2 regions of the Pseudoalteromonas sp. NZS127_1 genome follow, and region 2 is predicted to be linked to the other one. Evidence: predicted binding sites of a transcription regulator. Region 2 holds the regulator's gene; the other holds the start of a gene.

Region 1 (7,198 bases), on a different contig from region 2:
AACAAGAAGATGATTCTAATGCTCTACGTACTGAGACGGATCAGTCAGTGTAACTAGCTTTACCGCTAGCTTATTGCTAAACACATCAGCCGTTGCATAATATTGCAGCGGCTTTTTTATGTCTGTTAGTTTATTCACACACAAGTTAAGTTGGTTAAGTAGGTAGTTGACTCTGTTTGCTATCGCTACACCTGAATCAAGTAATTTTACATTCCCTTTAAAATACTGACTAATAGGCTCTGCTAATATTGGAAAGTGCGTACATCCTAATACAAGTACATCTATAGTTTTATCTATATGTAGGTCATCAAGCACTTGATGCAACTTGTTTGTATCCAAAGACTCTGTAAAAAAGTATTGCTCAGCTAAAGTTACTAACTCCACACTGCTATATAGATTAACGGTTACATTACGTGCATGCTCAGTAATTAATGTTTTAGTGTATGAACTGGCGACCGTTGCCGGTGTGGCTAATAAGCCAATATGATTTGAACGTGTTAACTCTGCCGCAGGCTTTATTGCTGGCACAACACCTACTATAGGAATATCTGTCATTTGGCGAACAGCGCTAAGTGCAGATGTAGAAGCGGTATTACACGCTATTACAATTAAATCAACGTTAAGCGTATTAGCTTTGATGAAATGAATAAGTGAGCATAATCGGTTAATGATTGTTTTTTGGGATTGAGCACCATAAGGTAGTAATGCATTATCCATAAAATAACTGTACTGAGCATTGGGGATACTTTGCTTTATATGCTCAAGTACAGTAGTTCCACCAATACCTGAATCAAAGACCATTATATGCGCTGACAAACTACCGTTCCCACTTTACTTTAAGAACGGCAGTTTGCCATGAGGTATTTATAAAAGAAAGTAGTTTAACTTTGCGTGGTTTCTAAATCAGCAAGCTCGTCGGCTGCCGAATTTAACTGATTAAGGTTTTCGAACATAGACTTTGTGTAATCCACTAACTTATCTATTTGCTCCTGATCTTGATTTAACCATTGGAGAATGCCAGCTAGCTGATTTTGTAATCCAAGCTCACCCGCTTTTTCAAAAGCATTTTTAAGGTCATCATTAAAAGGAGCTAAACCTTCCGCTACTCGTTTTTCTGGTGCTGGTCTATATTCTTCATAGCTTTTAACTGTTGCTATTGTTTTTGTTTGGCGTAAATCCATAGAAAAAGCCACCAGCTGATCGCTGTCTAAACTCAGCTCTTGCGCTTGTTCAAATGCTTCATCTAAATCACCACCAAAAAAGGTTTTACTTAGATCTTGTAAGTCTTCCATCATTGCATTAATAGCTTCTTGCTCTTGCTCATTTAAGTCACCATTAACCGACATCGAAAATGATACCTGTCGAGATTGCGATGATGAGCTTGCAAACGACTCGCTATTACTGTTTTGCTGATAGCCACTTGCCGACTGAGATTCAAATGCATCTGCAAAGCTAATACTTACCTCGTCACCCTCTGCGGTGGTAAATTTATACTCTGCATTACTCGTCATACTGACATATTGAGCCTGGCTTATATTTACGCTGGCAGGTTGTGGGTTAAATAACGACTCTTCAAACTTATCGAGCCCATTGTAAATTCCCTCTTTGGACTTATTAATCCCCTCTTCCATGTCATCATTAAATACACCTGTACCTTTGAGTTCATCAACAGCGTCGTCAATCCCTATTTGGACTCCTTTGCGCGCGTCGCCTAACATATCTTTGAGCTTTTCGTCATCAGCGCCATTAGCTTTTGCTTTATTAACAGCACGACTTACAAAATCGAGTACGTTTTTTACTATTTCATCAAAATCAAATAGTGGTTTATCTGCTTTTTTTTCTGCGATAGGCAATCCAAGCTGCTCAGCCATTTTATCGCCAAGCACCTTTGCGGCCAACTCTCGGCCTCGTTGTTGATAGCTATCTTGAGGAGACGTAATTGTAGGTTGCTGTATATCAGCTTTATTATTGAATTTATTGATGTTGTTGTTTGGCGTAAAGCCATAATTACCTATTTTCATGATTCGTCTCCTAAGCGTGCGTAGTTTATTATCGGCTATAACAACAAAAACTAAAGTACAATGTTCAATAAAACAGCATAAATGCTAGCCAAAACTAGACAAATACGCAGCGCTCCCTACAATAGCGCCGATAAACAGATCTTAGATAAGGTAGTAGCGTTAATGGCAGTTATTAAAATAGATACCACACAGTACCAAACGCAGTTAAGTGAAAAAGAGCAGCGTATTAGTGCACAGTTCCAACGTTTTGGTGTGGAGCAACTAGAAGTATTTAGCTCAGAGCCAACTAACTACCGCCAACGTGCTGAATTTAGAGTATGGCACGACGGTGACGATCTGTTTCACATTATGTTTGATCAACAAACAAAAGAAAAAATCCGTGTTGATACATTTGATCCAGCAGCGCCTCTAGTTGGTGAAATAATGCAGGTGATGATTGAGCATCTTAAGCCTTGTGAAATATTACGTCGTAAGTTATTTCAAATCGATTACCTATCCACGCTAAGCGGTGAAATTTTAGTAAGCTTGCTTTATCACAAACCACTTGATGATGAATGGTTAAGTGAAATTAAAGCGCTTAAAGAAAAACTAAGCAGTAAATACAAAATTGACTTTATCGGCCGTGCTCGCAAACAAAAAGAAGTGCTGGGTGATGACTTTGTAACTGAGCGTTTAACAGTTAATGGTCAAGAGCTTATTTATCAACAAGTAGAAAATAGCTTTACTCAGCCTAATGCAAAAGTAAATATTAATATGCTGGAGTGGGCGCAAGATTTATGTAAACCACTTAAAAATGATTTATTAGAACTGTATTGCGGTAACGGTAACTTTTCAATTGCGTTAGCGGGCTGTTTTAATAAAGTATTAGCAACAGAAATATCAAAATCATCTGTTCATTCTGCTCAATACAATATTGCTAAAAATAACGTAGAGAACTTAGATATTATTCGTATGTCTAGTGAAGAGTTTACTCAAGCAATGAATGGCGAGCGTACTTTCTCTCGTTTAGACGGTATTGACCTTAAAAGCTATGACTGCCAAACCATATTAGTTGATCCACCGCGCGCGGGCATGGATGAATTAACGTGTGACTTAGTAGCTAACTACGAAAGCATAATTTATATATCGTGTAATCCTGAAACCCTTGAGCGTGACCTTGATCACCTAACACGTACGCACAACGTTAAGCGCTTTGCTATATTTGATCAGTTCCCATATACACATCACATTGAGTCGGGTGTTTTCTTGCAGCGCAAATAAATACGCTCAGTAAACGTTACCCATAAAAAAAGCTCCTTGTAGGAGCTTTTTTAGTTTTAGCTAAACTTACTTGTTAGCTAAGTAATTAATCAGTTTGCTAATATCTTCTGGTTCAGTAATACCCGACTCACGACCTAGGTTTAATTTATACTTACCATTTACAATAAATGTAGGTACGCCACGTAGTGCGCCTTTTTCTTTAAAGTAGTCTTGATCGCGTTTCATTTTAGAGCTCAGCGTACGTACCGAGAAGCTTTTAAACAGCTTATCAAACTTATCGCCATCAACGCCCTGCGCTACAAATATATCTTTTACATCTGCAAGCTCATTAAAACTAGCGCGCTTTGTATGAATATGATTAAAGATTGCAGAGACAATTTTATCTTTTTGCGGAAGCACTTCTGCAGTAGCGAGTGCTTGGCTCATCATCTGTTGGTTTTCTGGGTCGCGTACACCTACAAAATCAACATGGCTCTTTTTAAATTTAACGTTTTTATCAAGCTTAGGCTTAAACTCACCAATTAGTGCTTCCATGTTATTACATGCAGGGCAGTAAAATGAGAAAAACTCTTTAATTTCTGGCTTTTTTGTTGCGCGCTCAGAAACAACGTCGTAATGCACGCCTTCTTCATACGTTGCTGCAAAGCTTGTTGCCGCCATAGGAAGTAGTACTGCAAGCAAACCTGCTTTAACTAATTTAATCATTATTATGCTCCGAAATTTATAGTGCTAATAAAAACGCTACTAACTCATCAAGTTCTTTTTGATTTTTGATGGTGTTGAGGTTTATTTTATATTTATCGTTAACAATAAAAGTAGGTACACCTGTAAGTGCGCCTAATTTTGAATATTTATTTTGTTTGTTTTGCATTGCTTGCTCAGCCGAAATAACTGGCATGCTTGCAATTTCTTGATCAAACGTTGCGCTATCAATACCGTTTACTTCAAGTAATTTTTTAACGTCTTTCATTTCAGTTAAAGGAGCACGCTGAACATGAATACTTTTAAAAATTTGATCGCTAATACTCTGCGCCTGACCATGCTGCTTAGCAATTAAGTAGGCAAAGCTTAAATTACTTTGTGCTTGTGGCGACACGCCACCTAAAAAGTTCACGTGGTTTTTAATAAACTCCGCGCCTTCTGGCAAGCCTTGTTCAATTGCTTTTGCTACTGGTTCAAACTTAAAGCAATGTGGACAGTAAAATGAGAAAAACTCGGTTACTTGTGGTGATGTACTTTTGTCTACATCAATAACAGTGTATTGATTATCAACTTCAAACTGTGCAGCAAGTGCTGCAAATGGTAAACATAAAAGTAATAAACTCAGTTTTAATTTTTTAAGCATTTGTATCTCGTTGTACTTGTCTTTAAATAAAATATTACGGCAATAACTTTAACGGTGCTTCTTGCAGTGCTGCAAGTTGCTCCTTCAGTGCTAAAATTTGTTGCTCCCAGTATTTGTCATCAGCAAACCATGTAAAGTTCCGCACAAAGGCAGGATCGCTCCATCGTTTAGCTACCCATCCCATATAATGGATAATACGCATCGCTCGCAGCGGTTCAATTAATTTGAGTTGAGAGTGATCAAAATCACAAAACTCTTCATACGCACTCACAAGGGTGTCTAACTGTAACAGTTGCGTCGCTCTATCGCCACTGAGCATCATCCATAAATCTTGGATTGCAGGACCTTGGCGGCTGTCATCTAAATCAACAAACATTAGCGCATCACCTGCCCACAAAATATTACCAACGTGGCAGTCACCATGTAAGCGAATACTTTGCACATCTTTATACTGTTTTTGCGCCTGCTCTATCACTAAATCTAAAATAGTATAAAAGGCAGTATTTATTCCCATAGGCACTAAGTTACTTTTTTGAAGATGAACTTTGGCTGTATGTAAATACTCCTCGCAAGTAACTGTTGGCCTATAAGTAAAAGGCTTTGTTTTAGCTACTTGGTGCATACGGCCAATTAAACGCCCCATTACATCAAGCTGGTCTAAGTTATCAACCTCAAATAAACGCCCGCCGACACTTGGAAACAACACAAACAAATAACCTTCGTGTTCAAACAAGCTTTGCCCATTATATAAAATAGGGGCAACAACAGGCACTTCCGCTTCTGCCAGTTCAAATGCAAAATCATGCTCTTCTTGAATTTGCTCTTTACTCCAGCGCTCTGGGCGATAAAACTTCACTACGTAACGCAGGCCATCATCGGCTTTAAATTGGTACACTCTGTTTTCATAGCTATTGAGTGCCAACAAACCAGATTCAGCGTACACACCTACGCTTTCTATTGCATCGAGTATTAGGTCAGGTGTTAAGTCAATAAAACTAAATTTACTCATACTCTTCTTATATAAAATAAAAAGCGGGTTATATACCCGCTTTTGTTAATTGCTATATCAACTTACCTATTTAAGGTAGGTTGTGATTATCGCGCTTTAAAAAAGTTACTCGACTGCGATATTGTTTCATCCGGCTCATCTACCGGTGAAAGCACAAAATTAAACTCTGTCATTGGCGCTTTTAAATCATAAGGGTCCATTACAAGCGACAATGGCACATTATGAGATTGCCCTGCCTGCACAGTAAATGACTGCTTACCAATATACTTAAAGTTATCTAACCCTTGTACTTTAATATTAAAGGTTTGCTCGTACTGCGCTTTATTAATTACCTTTAATGTATAGGTGTTCTCTACTAAACCATCAAAATCGACACGATATAATTGGTTTCGATCACGAATGATATCAAAGTCCATTGTTTTACGCAGCGCTATATTAGCTACAAGTGCTCCCGTAAGCACAACAAGTATGACCGTGTAACCAATGATTTTAGCTCGTAGTGGATTCGTTTTATTTTCTGGGGTTTCGAGGTTTCGCTCTGTCGTATATGAAATAAGTCCACGCGGGTATTCCATTTTATCCATTACGCCATCACACGCATCAATACATGCACCACAGTTAATACACTCAGCTTGCAGCCCATTTCTAATATCAATACCTGTTGGGCACACTTGAACACACAGGTTGCAGTCGATACAGTCGCCTAGCTCTAAATCTTCATGATCTACTTTACGTGAACGAGGACCACGGCTTTCACCACGGCTTTCGTCGTACGTTACAGTGTATGTATCTTTATCAAACATAGCTGATTGAAAACGTGAGTAAGGGCAAATGTGTAAACACATAATTTCTCGCATCCAACCGGCATTACCATAGGTACACGCAGCAAAGAAAATAATACTGACTAGTGCATAACCACCCACGTTAAACGTTACAAAATCAGGAAGTAACTCTCTGATTGGCGTAAAGTAACCCACAAAAGAAATAGCGGTATATAACGAAAACAATACCCAACTAGTATGCTTTGCCGTTTTACGCCAAAACTTATCAAAATTCATGGGTCTTTGATCGAGTTTTTTACGCTGATTAGCCGTGCCCTCAAGCTTTTCTTCAAACCAAATAAAAATAAAGGTCCAAACAGTTTGCGGACATGTGTAGCCACACCACACCCGTCCATAGAAGGTGGTCACTAAAAACAGCGCAAATGCTGCCAGCATAAAAATAAACGCTAATATGGTAAAATCTTGAGGCCATAGCGTTAAACCAAAAATATTGTATTTTTGACCAATTAGATCAAACAGCACTGCTTGCTGGCCGTTAAAATTAATCCAAGGAAGTAACATAAACGCAAGTAGGCCTAAAAAGCCAATGCGCTGCCTAAGTAATTGATGTAGGCCTTTTACGGCACGCACATAAATACGATTTCGGGGATTGAACCTATCATCTTGACGGCTTAAATCCGGTTTTTGGATTTTCACCTCTACAGGGATATTCTTTACTTTAATTTGTTTGTCCATCGAAGTTCCTCAACGCCGCTTGGAAATAAAAATCCAGCAATACTCA
Region 2 (7,198 bases):
TGTATTACTAATCGCTACGATTATGCGTTTAGCGCTTAACGTTGCCAGCACTCGAGTTGTATTACTTGAAGGTCATAATGGTGGTGATTCTGCCGGTAAAGTAATTGAAGCGTTTGGCTCAGTTGTTATTGGTGGTAACTACGCAGTTGGTTTGGTCGTATTTTTAATCCTTATTATTATTAACTTTGTGGTAATTACCAAAGGTGCTGGGCGTATTTCTGAGGTATCTGCACGTTTCACCCTTGATGCAATGCCGGGTAAACAAATGGCAATCGACGCCGATTTAAACGCTGGTTTTATCAGTGCTGAGCAAGCGCGTGACCGCCGCGAGGAAGTAACTCGCGAAGCTGATTTTTACGGCTCAATGGATGGTGCGAGTAAATTTGTAAAAGGCGATGCCATTGCAGGTATTGTTATATTAATCATCAATATTGTTGGTGGTTTATTTGTCGGTATGATTCAACATAATTTGAGTTTTGGCAACGCAATGGAAGTATATACATTACTTACCATTGGTGATGGCTTAGTTGCTCAACTCCCTTCTTTACTGCTTTCAATTGGTACCGCGATTGTTGTAACACGTCAAAATGAGTCGCTCAATATGGGTGACCAATTTAAGAAACAACTAGGTAACGAAAAATCACTCTTTATTGCTTCAGGTATTTTGATCATCATGGGTTTAGTGCCTGGTATGCCGCATTTTGCTTTTTTAAGTTTAGGTGCGTTACTGGGTTATTTAGCTTACTACACACAGCAAACTAAGTTAAAAGCCGCTGCAGCAGAAGCCGAAGAAGCCGCCAGTGGCGGAAGCGCTGCAACAGGTATTACCAATAAACAAGAGCAAAAAGAACTTGGTTGGGATGATGTTCAACAGGTTGACGTAATTGGCTTAGAAGTAGGTTACAGATTAATTCCGTTGGTAGATCAATCTCAAGGTGGTGAGCTACTTAATCGTATTAAAGGTGTACGTAAAAAGCTTTCTCAAGAACTTGGCTTTTTAGTACCGCCTGTTCATATTCGCGATAATTTAGAGCTTGACCCTAATGCTTACAGAATAACGCTAATGGGTGTTTCAACCGGTGAAAGCGAACTAAAACATGGCGACGAGCTAGCAATTAACCCAGGGCAAGTATTTGGCCCAATTAAAGGGGTTGAAACTAAAGATCCTGCGTTTGGCCTTGATGCAGTATGGATCAAGCCTGATCAAAAAGATGAAGCGCAATCACTAGGTTATACCGTTGTAGATTCAGCCACGGTAGTCGCCACTCATATTAGCCAGTTATTAACTAACAGTGCGGCGTTGTTACTAGGGCATGAAGAAGTCCAAAACCTGCTTGATATGCTTGCTAAAAGCCATCCTCGCTTAGTAGAAGGACTAGTACCTGATGTGTTGCCATTAACTGCAATTGTAAAAGTACTGCAAAATTTATTGAATGAAGGTGTAGCTATTCGCGATATGCGCTCAATTGTTCAAACCCTTGTTGAGTATGGTCCGCGTAGCCAAGACCCCGATGTATTAACGGCTGCAGTGCGTATTTCTCTGCGTAGGTTAATTGTTCAAGATGCGGTTGGCATGTCATCAGAAATCCCTGTCATAACCTTGGCACCTGAGTTGGAACAGATGTTGCATCAGTCATTACAAAATGCAGGCGATGAAGGTGCCGGTATTGAGCCTGGACTTGCAGAGCGACTTCAAGTGTCATTGACACAAGCGCATCAAAATCAAGAAATGGCCGGTGAACCTTCTATATTGCTAACGTCAGGAATGTTACGCACTGTGTTATCTCGTTTTGTTAAGTACACCATTCCAGGATTGAGAGTGATGTCTTATCAAGAGGTACCAGACGAAAGACAGATCAAGATTGTTAGCTCTGTAGGCCAACAATAAGATTTTAACAGGGGTTGAATTATGAAAATTAAACGTTTTTTTGCTAAAGATATGCGCACAGCACTTAAAGAAGTTAAAGATGAGTTAGGTGTTGATGCGGTTATTATGTCAAATAAGAAGCTGGCTAACGGTGTAGAAATTGTAGCGGCAGTTGATTATGACAAAGCAGCCCCTAAAGTAGCAGCGCAACCACAACGTACTGCAGAGCCGCGTGCTCAAGCACCACAGCAAAGTATGCATAATTTTGTAAAACCAGAGCCTCAGCGTGCCAAACCAGAGCCGCAGGCAAAAGTGGCTGACAGCCTACAGGCTTTGTTAGAGCGCCAATCACCGCGTCCTCGCTCCCCTGAACTTGCATCAATGTTTTCACAATCAGGTATTGATACTACCGATAACTATCAAGAACCAGTTATGGAACAGCGTACTAAAAATATGTTTGCTCCTGAAAATGCAGCGCCAGTTCGTCCACAAACTCAAGCGGATAGCTTAGGTTTTGATGATTTAGACAGCGACTTTGATGATTTAGATAGTCCAGTAACTGCTCGCCAACAAACACCCAATAATGAAAGCGAAGAAATGACAACAATGCGTGAAGAAATGAACGCAATTCGTCAATTACTTGAGCATCAAGTATCAGGCTTAATGCAGCAAGATATGGCGCGTCGCGATCCAACACGCGCTTGCATGGTTGACCGCTTAGTCGGTATGGGTATTGATAAAGAAGTAGCGCAACAAATGGCATGTTTTGTACCTGATGATGTATCTCGTAAGCAAGGCTGGAAAGCGTTGTTAACGATGGTCGAAGATCAAATGCAAACAACCAATAATGAAATACTTCGCCAAGGTGGTGTATATGCGTTAGTGGGTCCAACAGGTGTTGGTAAAACAACAACAGTTGCTAAGCTTGCAGCTTTAGGCGCACAAAAATATGGCGCTGATAAAGTGGCCTTAATAACCACTGATACATACAGAATTGGTGCTTATGAACAGCTTGCTACTTACGGCCGTATTATTGGTTGTGGTGTAAAGCAAGTTAAAGATGCTAATGAATTAGCTGAAGTTTTATATCATTTACGAAATAAACGTCTAGTATTAATTGATACAGCAGGTATGAGTCAGCGAGATTTACGTTTAACTGAGCAGTTAAACACGTTAATGCGTAACCAACGTGTGGATATTCGCAGCTACTTAGTACTAAGCGCGACGGCACAAATTAATGTATTACAAGAAACAGTACGTCACTTTAAAAAAGTACAGTTAAGTGGTTGTATTTTCACTAAGTTAGATGAATCATTAAGTTTGGGTGAGATTATTAGTATTGCGATTCAAAATCGCCTTCCAATAGGGTATCTTACTAACGGTCAACGAGTGCCAGAAGATATTCGTGTTGCAAATGCTGAAAAACTAGTGAAAAAGGCTGAGCAGTTATATTTAAAAAGAACAAAAGCACAACATTCAAGGCACCAAGCAGTGGCGCCAAGTACAGTAGGGATGTATGATTAACACAGTATTAGATCAAGCAAGCGGCCTGCGCAAAATGAGTCAAAACAATAACAACGGCGTAAAAGTTATCGCTGTAACCGGTGGTAAAGGTGGGGTGGGGAAAACAAATGTTTCTCTAAATACCGCTATTGCACTAGGGCAACAAGGTAATAGAGTATTAGTGCTGGATGCTGACCTAGGTTTAGCAAACTGTGATGTGATGCTTGGTTTACGTGTAGAGCGCAATTTATCACACGTTTTGTCAGGTGAATGTGAGCTTGACGAGATTTTAGTTGAAGGGCCTGCTGGTATTAAAATTGTACCTGCTACATCGGGCTCGCAAAGTATGGTTGAATTATCGCCATCTGAGCATGCCGGGCTAATTCGTGCATTTAGCGAATTGAATACCGAATTTGATATTTTAATTGTAGATACAGCCGCTGGTATTTCAGACATGGTGCTAAGCTTCTCACGAGCAGCACAAGATGTAATGGTTGTAGTGTGCGATGAACCAACATCAATAACCGATGCTTACGCACTTATTAAAGTATTAAGCCGCGAGCACGGTGTTTATAAGTTCAAAATTGTTGCCAATATGGTCCGCAGTATGCGTGAAGGCACTGAATTGTTTGCAAAACTATCTAAAGTTACCGATCGCTTTTTAGATGTTTCAATGGAGCTAGTAGCAACGGTTCCTTATGACGAAAATATGCGCAAAGCAACACGTCGCCAAAAGGTGATTGTTGAGCTCTTTCCAAGTTCGCCAGCCGCTCTCGCGTTTAAAGCGCTGGCGACAAAAGCAGTTAAATGGCCAATACCAAATCAACCATCTGGGCATTTAGAGTTTTTCATTGAGAAACTAGTAAACGGCTAATTATGACAACATTGGTGAATAGAGCTATGGGATATCAATCAACACAAAACTTAAATGTGATTGTTGAGAAACATGCATCACTTGTTAAAAAAGTGGCATGTCATCTAATTGCTCGATTACCACCTAGCGTTCAGCTTGATGATTTAATTCAATCAGGAATGATAGGTTTAATAGAAGCTTCAAAAAACTTTGATGCAACAAAAGGCGCAAGCTTTGAAACCTTCGCCGGTATTCGTATTCGCGGGGCTATGCTTGATGAAATGCGCCGTGGTGATTGGGCTCCTCGTTCAGTACACCGTAAAAGCCGACAAGTTGCAGAAGCAATTACTGGGCTCGAAAGCAGTCTGAATCGCGAACCAACAGATACAGAAGTTGCTGAAAAACTTGAAATTTCACTCAATGAGTACCATCATATTTTAAATGATGTTAATACCAGTAAAGTATTAGGTATAGAAGACCTTGGTGTAGATGAGGATGTTATTACTCCCGTAGGCCAAGATTTAGCGCTAGACAAACCTTTTAATAATGTTAAAAATGATCGGTTTAATGAGTCTTTGCTAAATGCAATAAAGTCATTACCAGAGCGTGATGCAATGGTACTTTCTTTATACTATAACGATGAAATGAATTTAAAAGAAATAGGACATATACTCGATGTAAGTGAATCGCGTGTAAGTCAGATACATGGTCAGGCGATGATTAAGCTTAAAGCTAAAATCAATGACTGGATAAACTAGTAGTAAGTAAACTAAGGTTAATACCTCACTGGGGGATGTTTTGGATAAAAACATGAAAATTCTTGTAGTTGATGATTTTTCAACGATGAGACGAATTATAAAAAACCTATTACGTGACTTAGGTTTCACTAACGTTCAAGAAGCTGATGACGGGTCTACAGCTCTGCCTATGTTACAAAATCAAGTATTTGATTTTGTGGTTACAGATTGGAATATGCCGGGAATGCAAGGTATTGACCTTCTAAGAGCAATTCGTGCAGATGATAAGTTAAAACATATCCCTGTATTGATGGTAACGGCAGAAGCTAAAAAAGAACAAATAATTGCTGCAGCGCAAGCTGGCGTTAATGGTTATATTGTTAAGCCATTTACGGCTGGAACATTAAAAACTAAATTAGAAAAAGTATTTGAACGCTTAGGCTAATGATGGGGGAGAGGCTTATGTCAGCACCAGCTGCGCCTCAAATAACGTTAGAACAAGCTCGTCAACTCGTCATTTATTTAGAAAACGATGAGCAAGATAAAGCTAATCAGTTGATTTTAGAGACAGCTTCGCAAGAGCAGTCTAAATTATTTGCTGAAGTTGGGAAGTTGACTCGTCAACTGCACGAAGCACTTAAAAGCTTTGAGCTTGATACTCGCTTAACTAACATAACGACAGATGCGATTCCAGATGCTAAAAAGCGGCTTAATTATGTTATAGAAATGACAGAAAATGCGGCTAATAAAACAATGGATGCTGTTGAGGCTAGTTTACCTATAGCTCAGCAACTTGCAGATGAAATATCTCATATCAAACCGACATGGGATCGTTTAATGAGCCGGGAGATTGAGCTTGGTGAGTTTAAACAACTTTGCCATAGTATCGATAAGTTTATGAATAACTCTCATCATAAAACGGATGAGCTTCAAAGCTTAATGACAAATGTACTAATGGCTCAAGACTATCAAGACTTAACAGGTCAAGTTATTCGCCGTGTTATAGAACTTGTTAGAGAAGTAGAAGAAAGCTTACTTCATCTTTTAACAGCGTTTGCTGAACAAGATGACAGTGACAACACAGCGAATAAAGTAGAACAACAAAAAATAAAAGAACCAGTTGCCACACAAACTTTAGCAGGTCCTGAAGGCCCTATTATTGATAAAGAATCGCGTAATGATGTTGTATCTGATCAAGATGAAGTCGATGATCTTTTATCAAGTTTGGGCTTCTAAGAGGAGAGTAACTGCATGTTTGAAGTCGATGAAGATATTTTACAAGACTTTCTTGTAGAGGCAGGAGAAATCCTAGAGCTTTTATCTGAACAGTTAGTTGAACTGGAAAATAATCCAGAAGATACCGAGTTACTAAATGCCATATTTAGAGGCTTTCACACTGTAAAAGGTGGTGCAGGCTTTTTAGCTATGACAGAACTTGTTGATGCTTGCCACGGCGCTGAAAACGTATTTGATTTACTACGTCAAGGCGTGCGAACGGTCAATTCAGAGTTAATGGATGTTATTTTACAAGCGCTCGACACCATTAATGAAATGTTCGCGACTATCCAAAATAGGGATAAGCCAGAACCAGCAGATCCTGAGTTACTTCAAACCCTCCACATTTTGGGCCTACCTCCAACAGAAGCCGAGCTTAACGGAGTCGCTTCAGAAACTGACGTTGAACAACCTCTTGATGAAGTAGTTGATACGCCAATAGCTGATGAGGAAGATCCATTTGCATTTGATGAAATGTTTAGCGGAACTCCTTCGGTTAGTGATGCTGAAATAAACGAAATCACTGAAGATGAATTTGAAAACTTACTTGATGAACTACACGGTAAAGGACAAGGTCCTGCAGTTGAAAAGCCAGTAGCAAGTAGTAGTGATTTTAATGGTGATATTACTGATGATGAATTTGACAGCTTATTAGACGAGTTACATGGAGTTGGCAGTTTTGGTGAGGTTGCGAGTAAAGCACCTGAGCAAAGTAGTGTAGTTAAAGCACCTGTAGAACCAGCTAAACCAGCGTCAAATACTGCTAATTCATCAGATGATGAAATTAGTGATGATGAATTTGAAGCGCTTCTTGATGAACTTCATGGTAAAGGCACTGCACCTAAATCAATAGAAAGCACTCCAGCTGTGAAACAGCCCAATATCCCAGCTAAACCAGCTGCAAAAGCGAGTGTGCCTGTAAAAAAACCAGAACCTGTAAAAGCACCCGCTTCTAAACCGGTA

The links. Region 2 encodes FliA, which starts transcription of late flagellar genes. Its sites were predicted from a motif close to CTAAAGNTNNNNNNNNNNNNGCCGATA; they were not measured.
Region 1: I6F50_RS19105 (DUF5610 domain-containing protein) is a predicted target of FliA. The motif match lies at 2,051-2,077, and genes of this name have one in related genera.

Annotation. Positions count from the first base shown of each region.
Region 1 covers NZ_JADYXO010000033.1:708-7,905, forward strand. Annotated here, with positions in the region: gene I6F50_RS19095 (RNA-binding protein) at 1-53, shown strand, start outside; gene murI (glutamate racemase) at 16-816, opposite strand; gene I6F50_RS19105 (DUF5610 domain-containing protein) at 882-2,021, opposite strand; gene trmA (tRNA (uridine(54)-C5)-methyltransferase TrmA) at 2,184-3,281, shown strand; gene I6F50_RS19115 (thiol:disulfide interchange protein DsbA/DsbL) at 3,348-3,986, opposite strand; gene I6F50_RS19120 (thiol:disulfide interchange protein DsbA/DsbL) at 4,003-4,626, opposite strand; gene I6F50_RS19125 (serine/threonine protein kinase) at 4,661-5,635, opposite strand; gene ccoG (cytochrome c oxidase accessory protein CcoG) at 5,722-7,152, opposite strand.
Region 2 covers NZ_JADYXO010000002.1:119,838-127,035, reverse strand. Annotated here, with positions in the region: gene flhA (flagellar biosynthesis protein FlhA) at 1-1,888, shown strand, start outside; gene flhF (flagellar biosynthesis protein FlhF) at 1,910-3,391, shown strand; gene I6F50_RS03660 (MinD/ParA family protein) at 3,384-4,244, shown strand; gene I6F50_RS03655 (RNA polymerase sigma factor FliA) at 4,271-4,981, shown strand; gene cheY (chemotaxis response regulator CheY) at 5,022-5,405, shown strand; gene I6F50_RS03645 (protein phosphatase CheZ) at 5,423-6,196, shown strand; gene I6F50_RS03640 (chemotaxis protein CheA) at 6,212-7,198, shown strand, end outside.